Regions from separate parts of the Actinoplanes sp. ATCC 53533 genome, predicted to be linked through region 1. Evidence: riboswitches for the same ligand, from Rfam matches in the RefSeq annotation. Region 1 holds a riboswitch; the other holds the start of a gene.

Region 1 (4,039 bases):
GACCCGGGCGTCGAGGGCGAGGCCCGGATCCCGGAAGGGATAGGACGGCTCGGCGGCGGCCGCACCGGGAACCGCCGGCAGCGTGAGCAACGCGATCGCGACCACGGCGAGGACGCGCCTATGGGGCCTGTTTCGCATATTTCCCTCCTGTTTCCCTCTCCTGTTTCCCTCGCCAGGGCGGAGCCGTTCCGGGGTAATCGAAGCGCTTCGACGATGAGCCCCGGTCAACGGCCGGGAATGACGGGAATGAATACCGACCGTAGCCGCCGGGCGATGCCGGGGCAACCATCGAATGTCGCCCGGCGGAAATGTCGCCGAAACGGATGAAGTGCTGTCTCTAGTGGAGTACGCCCCGGATCGCCCAGGCCCGGGCGGTGAGCCGGATGGACCCGTCGGGACCGGCGGGCAGCCGGGAACGCAGCAGGTCGCGCAGCGCCGCGCGCCGCGGCCCGGTCAGGGCGGCGACGTACTGGGGCGCGGGGCCCTGGCCGCCGAGAAAGGGCTGCCAGAAATCGGCGAAGTCGGCGAACACCGTCGGCACCTCGATCGCCCTCGTCCCCACCTCGGCGAGCCCGGCGCCGGCCCACAACTCGGCCAGCGGCCCGGGCGCGCACTGCGGGAACCGGCGGCCCTCGTCGAACGCCCCGGCACCGGGATCGAGGGCGGTCGCGGCGTCCCAGAAGTGCCGCATCATCGCCATGCCGCCGCCGTAGTCCCAGACGTAGGCGGCGGCGACTCCCCCGGGCGCGACGACCCGGGCGAACTCGGCGGCGGCGCGCCGCGGATCGGACACGAAGTTGAGACACAGCCCGCTGACGACGACGTCGAAGCGGCCACCCGGCAGCGGCAGCGCGGCGGCATCCCCCGCGGCGAACCCGCTCCGCGGGCCGCCCGCACGCGTACGCGCGTCGCGCAGGAAGCCCGGCGAACGGTCGACGCCGGTCACCCGGGCTGGCGCGGTCGCGAGGGCCGCGGTGGTCAGGGCGCCCGGGCCGCAGCCGACGTCGAGCCAGGACCGGCCGGCGGGCACGGCCAGCCAGGCGACGAACTCACGGGCGACCGCGCGGCTCCAGCGGCCGACGTACGCCTCGTACGCGTCACCGACCTCCCACACCTCGTGACCCATGGTGCGACCCTACGACGGTCGCGCCGCAGGTCGCAGGGTTGCCGGACGCCGGAATCTAGGTACTCTTCATCCGCGATGCGGGTTTCCCAGGGACGACACGAGGAAAACGGGCAGGCCCACACCGGGCTGGGCCTGCGCGACCTGCTGCCCTGGACGCCGACGGTGGTCGGCGTGCTGACCCTGATCGTGCTGCTGGTCGTCGCCGCCACCCGGTTCGCCGCGTCGCCCGCGCCGGCGGCCCTCCCACCTGCGCCGACGTTCCTGCCACCGCCGGTGCTGGCCCCGATCCCGCTGCCGCCCGGCCAGGCCGCGGTGCCGATCAGCCCGGCCCCGTCGGCCGCCTCGGTGAGCACGTCCGCGAGCGCCCGGCCCGACAAGACGAGACCGGCGACCGCACCCACCTCCCCGCGCCCGTCCCGGAGTACGAGCCGGCCCACCACCGCCCCGGCGCCGCCGGCCGGCCCGGTGAGCGGCCACTATCGGGTGATGGACTCCTACGCCGATTCGTTCATCGGGGAGGTGCTGATCGCCAACTCCGCCGGCAGCGACCGCGACTGGCGGGTCGAACTGCGCTTCCCGGCGGCCGTCGGCGACCTGGTCACCTCCTGGGTCGAGGGCGCGCCGCAGGCGACGCTGCGCCGCTCCGGCGACAGTTACATCTGGTCCTCCGGGGTGCCGGTGCCCGCCCGTTCGGAGGTGCCCCTGCGCTTCCACTTCCGCCGTGCCGGCTCGGGAAACCTGGCGTCGTCCTGCACGGTGAACGGCACCGCCTGCACCGGTCTGTGAGGACCGGCGGATAAGGACGCAGGTCACATTTGCCGGGCCGCCCACGGGATTACGATGAGGCCAAGTGACACGTTCAGCGCGCTCCGGGGTCGGTGCAATTCCGAACCGGCGGTGACAGTCCGCGACCCGACCGCAGCCGGCGGCCGGTTGACCCGGTGAAACTCCGGGACCGACGGTGAGAGTCCGGATGGGAGGCGGCGCGCGGACGGTTCGGCTTTCCGCGTGCGCGGTCCTCCCCGGCGTGCACCTCTGTCCCGGAGGTGCAGGCCATGCACTGGCTCGATCAGCTGCTCACCGCGTTCTACGACGCCAAGTGGCAGGTCACCGACACCCAGGCCATCTACTACCGCGAGATCGTCGGCAACGCCTTCGGGCTCGGCTCGGCGCTGTTCGGCCTGCGCCGCAACGCGTGGGCCTGGCCGGTCGGCATCGTCGGCAACGTCCTGCTGTTCACCGTGTTCCTGGGCCAGGCGCTCGGCAACGACCAGGGCACCCCGCTGTACGGGCAGGCGTCCCGGCAGGTCTTCTTCATCATCACCAGCGTCTACGGCTGGTGGCGCTGGCAGCACTCCCGCGACGGCGTGACCGTGCTCCCCCGCTGGGCGACCAACCGCGAACGGATCGTGTTCATCCCGGCGGCCCTGGCGGCGGTCGTGCTGTGCTTCTACGTCTTCCGCGCGGTGGGCGCGGGCTTCCCGGTACCGTGGTGGTACTACCTGGCCGACGCCTGGATCTTCGTCGGCTCGATCCTGGCGACGTACGCGATGGCCCGCGGCTGGGTGGACTTCTGGCTGTGCTGGATAGCGGTGGACCTGGTCGGCGTGCCGGAGTTGCTGCACTTCGGCTACTACCCGTCGGCGATCCTGTACGCGGTCTACGCGGCCTTCGTGATCTGGGGCTTCGTGGTGTGGCTGCGCATCTCCCGCGAACAACCGCCGCGCGTCGACTCCCCGACGATGGAGACGGTCGCCTAAGCCAACCCACGGCGAGCCCATGCGAGTTGACTGCCGGAGCGCTCCGGGACGTCGTGGCTCCCCGAGCGCCTCCGGACGCCTCGCCTCCCCGAGCGCCCCCGCACGCCTCGGCTCCCCGAGCACCCCCGCACGCCTCGGCTCCCCCGAGCACCCCCCGCACGCGGCCGGGGCCGGCGAAGTCCTGCTCGGCGGCTCGGGCTCCCCGAGCGCCCCCGGACGTCCGGATCAGTGGCCGCTGATCCGGCCCGCGCCGTTGAGATAGGTGAGGACGGCGAGGACGCGGCGGTGGCCGCTGTCGGTCACCGCGAGGCCGAGCTTGGCGAAGATGTTGCCGATGTGCTTGTGCACGGCGTTGTCGGTGATGACGAGCTGCTGAGCGATCGTGGTGTTGTCGTGTCCCTGCGCCATCAACGCGAGCACCTCGCCTTCGCGGGGAGTCAGGGCGGCGATCGGGTCGCCGGCGCGCTGGACGAGCTGCGCGATGACCTCGGGGTCCATCGCGGTGCCGCCGGCGGCGACGCGGCGCAGCGCGTCGACGAACTCGTCCACGCGGCTGACCCTGTCCTTGAGGAGGTAACCGACGCCGCCGCCGGTGGTGGCGAGCAACTCGGCGGCGTATTGCTGCTCGACGTATTGCGACAGCACCAGGACCGGCAGGCCGGGGTGCTCTCGACGGGCCTGCAGGGCGGCGCGGATGCCCTCGTCCCGAAATGACGGCGGCAGCCGAACGTCGACGATGGTGACGTCGGGCCGGTGGTCGCGCACGGCCGTCAGGAAGCCCGCCGCATCGTCGGCGATGGCGGCGATATGGCAGCCCGCGCGGTTGAGCAGCAGTTCCAGCCCGGTGGACAGCAGCACGTTGTCCTCGGCGATCACCACCCGCACGGCAGCTCCAGGGTGATGGTCGTCGGGCCGCCGGCCGGGCTGTCGACGTCGACGGTGCCGTCGAGCGCGAGCACCCGGCGACGGATCCCGGCGATGCCGGTGCCCAGCCGATGGTCGGCGCCGCCGCTGCCGTTGTCGGTGATCCCCACCGACAACCGGTCGGCCGTGCGGCTCACCCGGACTCCGGCCGCGGTCGCGTGGCTGTGCCTGGCCACGTTGGTGAGTGCCTCGGCGACGGCGAAGTAGACGACCGCCTCCATCGCCGCCG
Region 2 (4,039 bases), on a different contig from region 1:
GGTCTCGGCGGAGCCCAGCAGCCGGATGGTGTGCGCGCGGTCGGCGGCCGAGATGCCGGTGCCGATGCCCTCCCGGGCGTCGACGGTCACCGCGTACGCGGTCCCGCGCCGGTCCTGGTTGGTGTGGAACATCGGTGGCAGGTCGAGCCGGTCGGCCTCGGCCTCGGTCAGCGGGACGCAGATGTAGCCGGAGGTGTAGCGGACCATGAACGCGAGCAACTCCGGCGTGGCGAGCTCGGCCGCGAAGATCAGGTCGCCCTCGTTCTCGCGGTCCTCGTCGTCCACCACGATCACCGGACGCCCGGCCGCGATGTCCTTGATCGCCCGCTCGATGTCGGTAGTCATGACCTCTCCCCCAGCATCTTCTCGACGTACTTGGCGATGACGTCGACCTCGAGGTTGACCGGGTCGCCGACGGACTTGGCGCCCAGGACCGTGAGCTTGAGCGTCGTCGGGATCAGGCCGACGTCGAAGGTGTCGGCGGTGACGGCCATGACGGTGAGCGAGACCCCGTCCACGGTGATCGAGCCCTTCTCGACCACGTAGCGGGACAGCTCCGGCGGGAGCGAGAAGCGCAGCACCTCCCACTCGTCGGCCGGCTCGCGGGCGACGACCCGGCCGACGCCGTCGACGTGGCCCTGCACGAGGTGCCCGCCGAGCCGGGAGCCGACCGTCGCGGCCCGTTCCAGGTTGACCTGGCTGCCCGGCGCCAGCACGCCGAGCGACGAGCGCCGCAGGCTCTCGCCCATCACGTCGGCGGTGAAGACGCCGTCGACGTTGTCGATGACGGTCAGGCAGACGCCGTTGACCGAGATCGAGTCGCCGTGCCGCGCGTCGGTGGTGACGACGGGCCCGCGCACGGCGATGACCGCCGAGTCGCCCCCGGCGTCGGTGAGATACACGACCTCACCCAGTTCCTCGACGATTCCCGTGAACATCAGGCCTCCTTGGCTCGGAGCGACGCGGTGAAACGCAGGTCGGGTCCGACCCGCGCGATGTCGGTGAGATCCAGCTCGATGGCCTCGGCGATGGTGGTGACGCCCGCGCCGACCAGGGAAGGCTGGCCGGCGCCGAGCATCTTCGGCGCGATGTAGCCGACGACCTTGTCGATCAGGCCCGCCGCGAGGAAGCCGCCGGCCAGGGTGGGACCGCCCTCCAGGAGCACGGCCCGCACGCCGCGGGCGTACAACTCGCCGAGCAGAGCGGTCAGGTCGACGTGGCCGTCGGGGCCGGCCCCGACCTCGGCCGCCGTCGCGATCCAGGTGGGTGCGGCCTGGTCGCGGATGCGGGCGGTGGCGGGGGTACGCCCGGAGGAGTCCACCACGACCCGCCAGGGCTGCTTGATCGCGAGGCTGCCGTCACGCAGGTCACGGACGGTGAGCTGGGGGTCGTCGGCGATGATCGTGCCGACCCCGGCGACGATCGCGTCGACCGTGCTGCGCAGCTTGTGCACGTCGCTGCGGGAGGGCGCGGAGGTGATCCACTGGCTGGTGCCGTCCGCGGCGGCGGAACGCCCGTCCAGGGTGGCCGCGTACTTCCAGGTCACGTACGGCCGGCTGCGGCGCACGGCGGTCAGCCAGGCGACGTTGCCGTCCTCGGCCTCGGCCCGGCCTGTGCCGGTCTCGATCCGCACCCCGGCGTCGCGCAGCGTCGCCGCTCCCCCGGCCGCGACCGGCGTCGGGTCGTCGACGGCGATGACCACCCGGACGATGCCGGCGTTGATCAGCGCCTGGGCGCAGGGGCCGGTGCGGCCGGTGTGGTTGCAGGGCTCCAGGGTGACCACGGCGGTGCCGCCGCGGGCGCGCTCGCCGGCCTGGGCCAGGGCGACGATCTCGGCGTGCGGCCCGCCCGCGTACGCGTGGAAGCCCTCGCCGACGACCTCGCCCGCCGCGCTGAGCAGCACGCAGCCGACCACCGGGTTGGGGCTGGTGGTGCCGAGCCCCCGGGCGGCGAGCGCGATCGCGCGGCCCATCGCCTCGTCGTCGGTGACCATCTGCGTTCCCTCTTTCGGCGCGGTGCGGTCACGCGCTGAAAGAAGAGGGAGAAAAGGGTGCGCAACAGGACATGAGGGGACGCTTCGCGCCGCCCTGGAAAGAGCACGCCGCAACGAGCCCTCATCCTGCTCCGCGCGCTGTCTCCCATCCGGACTGTCTGAACGATCGGCACGAATGCCGTCCGCTCAACCGTCGGCTCTGGAGTCTCACCAGATCCACCGTCCGCCTTGGTGAGGCGTCCGGGTCGCGGGCTCAGCCCTGCCGGAGCAGGGCATTACCGCCGGTTCGGAATTTCACCGAATCCCGCCAGCGCGTGGTGGGTCACCCATGAGTCTTGCACGCGAATCGCGGGTTGCCACCTACCTGGCGATCCACATCACAGACCCACGCCGGACGACGGGTCCTCCGGGTCCTCCGAATCCGCGCGGCGGCGGTCGATCGCCACGAACGAGCCCGGCTGGCTCTTGGCGACCTTCTTCATCTCCGAGGCCACGGCGACCACCACCCGGGCGTCCTCGAAGCGGCGGCCCTCGGCGGTGGCCTGCGCGACCCCGATCGAGAGCGTCACCAGGGCGGCGCGCTGCTTGTTTCCGCGCCGGTCGGGCACCTCGATGTAGCCGCGCTGCGCGTCCTCGGGGTCGTAGAGCTGGTCGGCAACGGACTCGAAGTCGGTCACCGTGCGCTTGGTCAGCGGCAGGACCTGCTCGGGCATGCAGATGAAGACGAAGTCGTCGCCGCCGATGTGGCCCAGGAAGACCGGCGGGCGCCCGGTGGAGGCGACCGCGCGGTGCAGGCTGCCGGCCAGGGCGGTGATGAACTCGTCGCCGCGGTCGAAGCCGTACACGTCGTTGACGCTCTTGAACCGGTCGATGTCGATGTAGCCGACCGCGAAGTCCTTGCCGGTCTTCATCCGGTCCACGATCTCGCGGCGCACCCGGGCGTTGCCGGGCAGCCCGGTCAGCGGGGAGACCTCGCGGAACTCCTTGTTGCGCCGCAGCGTCGAGGAGACCCGGGCGATCAGCTCCGCGGTGTCGAACGGCTTGACCAGGTAGTCGTCGACGCCGGCGGTGAGGCCGACCACCTTGTCGACGGTCATCCCCTTGGCGGTCAGCATGATCACCGGCAGCGCCGAGGTGAGCGGCTCGGCGCGCAGCCGGCGGGTCAGCTCGACGCCGTTCATGTTCGGCATCATCCAGTCGACCACCGCCAGGTCGGGGCGGCGGCTCTCCATCACCTCGAGGGCGTGCTGGCCGTCGCGGGCCCGCATCACCTCGAAGCCGTGCACCTTGAGGTTGAACGCCACGAAGCTGGCGATGTCCTCGTCGTCGTCGACCACCAGGATGAGGTCGGGCCGGTCCTCCGGCTCGGCGGCGGTGGATTCCACCTTGCCGCGCACCACTCCGGCGCTGCTCATGCGTGCACCGTCGAGCGTTGCGCCAGGGCGCGCAGCCTGCGGCAGGCCTCGGCGGGGTCCTCGGCGCCGTACACCGCGGTGCCCGCGACGAACGCGTCGGCACCCGCCGCGGCGGCCTGCTCGATGGTGTCGTCCGCGATGCCGCCGTCGACCTCCAGGCGTACCTCAAGGTTTTTGGCCTTGATCCGGCGGCGCACGTCGCGCACCTTCTCCAGCATCTCGGGCATGAACTTCTGCCCGCCGAAACCCGCCTTGATGGTCATGATCAGCACCGTGTCCACATAGGGCAGGAGCTCCAGGTACGGCTCGACCGGCGTGTCCCGGTCGATGGCCAGGCCGGCCTTGGCGCCCGCCGCCCGCAGCGTCTTGGCCAGGGCCACCGGGTTTTCGCAGGCCTCCGCGTGGAAGGTCACGTTGTAGGCACCCGCCTCGGCATATCCGGGCGCCCAGCGCTCCGGATCCGTGATCATCAGATGCACGTCGAACGGGATGGCGGTCGCCTTGCGCAGGCTCTGCACGACCGGCAGTCCGATGGTCAGATTCGGGACGAAATGGTTGTCCATGACGTCCACGTGCACCCAGTCCGCGGCTCCCTCGATGTCGTGCACGGCGGCGGCGAGGTGCGCGAAGT

Evidence for each region. Region 1 has a riboswitch for FMN ahead of DMB66_RS03850 (nicotinamide mononucleotide transporter family protein). Riboswitches for the same ligand answer to the same signal wherever they lie in the genome.
Region 2: another riboswitch for FMN. It lies ahead of ribD (bifunctional diaminohydroxyphosphoribosylaminopyrimidine deaminase/5-amino-6-(5-phosphoribosylamino)uracil reductase RibD); the one in region 1 lies ahead of DMB66_RS03850 (nicotinamide mononucleotide transporter family protein).

The regions. Positions count from the first base shown of each region.
Region 1 is NZ_QHHV01000010.1:161,971-166,009, forward strand. Features, by position in the region: gene DMB66_RS03835 (glycoside hydrolase family 3 protein) at 1-138, opposite strand, end outside; gene DMB66_RS03840 (class I SAM-dependent methyltransferase) at 338-1,126, opposite strand; gene DMB66_RS03845 (hypothetical protein) at 1,202-1,912, shown strand; FMN riboswitch at 1,987-2,115, shown strand; gene DMB66_RS03850 (nicotinamide mononucleotide transporter family protein) at 2,182-2,886, shown strand; gene DMB66_RS03855 (response regulator transcription factor) at 3,112-3,771, opposite strand; gene DMB66_RS03860 (histidine kinase) at 3,759-4,039, opposite strand, start outside.
Region 2 is NZ_QHHV01000069.1:48,200-52,238, forward strand. Features, by position in the region: gene DMB66_RS23430 (bifunctional 3,4-dihydroxy-2-butanone-4-phosphate synthase/GTP cyclohydrolase II) at 1-345, opposite strand, end outside; gene DMB66_RS23435 (riboflavin synthase) at 342-938, opposite strand; gene ribD (bifunctional diaminohydroxyphosphoribosylaminopyrimidine deaminase/5-amino-6-(5-phosphoribosylamino)uracil reductase RibD) at 938-1,993, opposite strand; FMN riboswitch at 2,127-2,309, opposite strand; gene DMB66_RS23445 (response regulator) at 2,371-3,408, opposite strand; gene rpe (ribulose-phosphate 3-epimerase) at 3,405-4,039, opposite strand, start outside.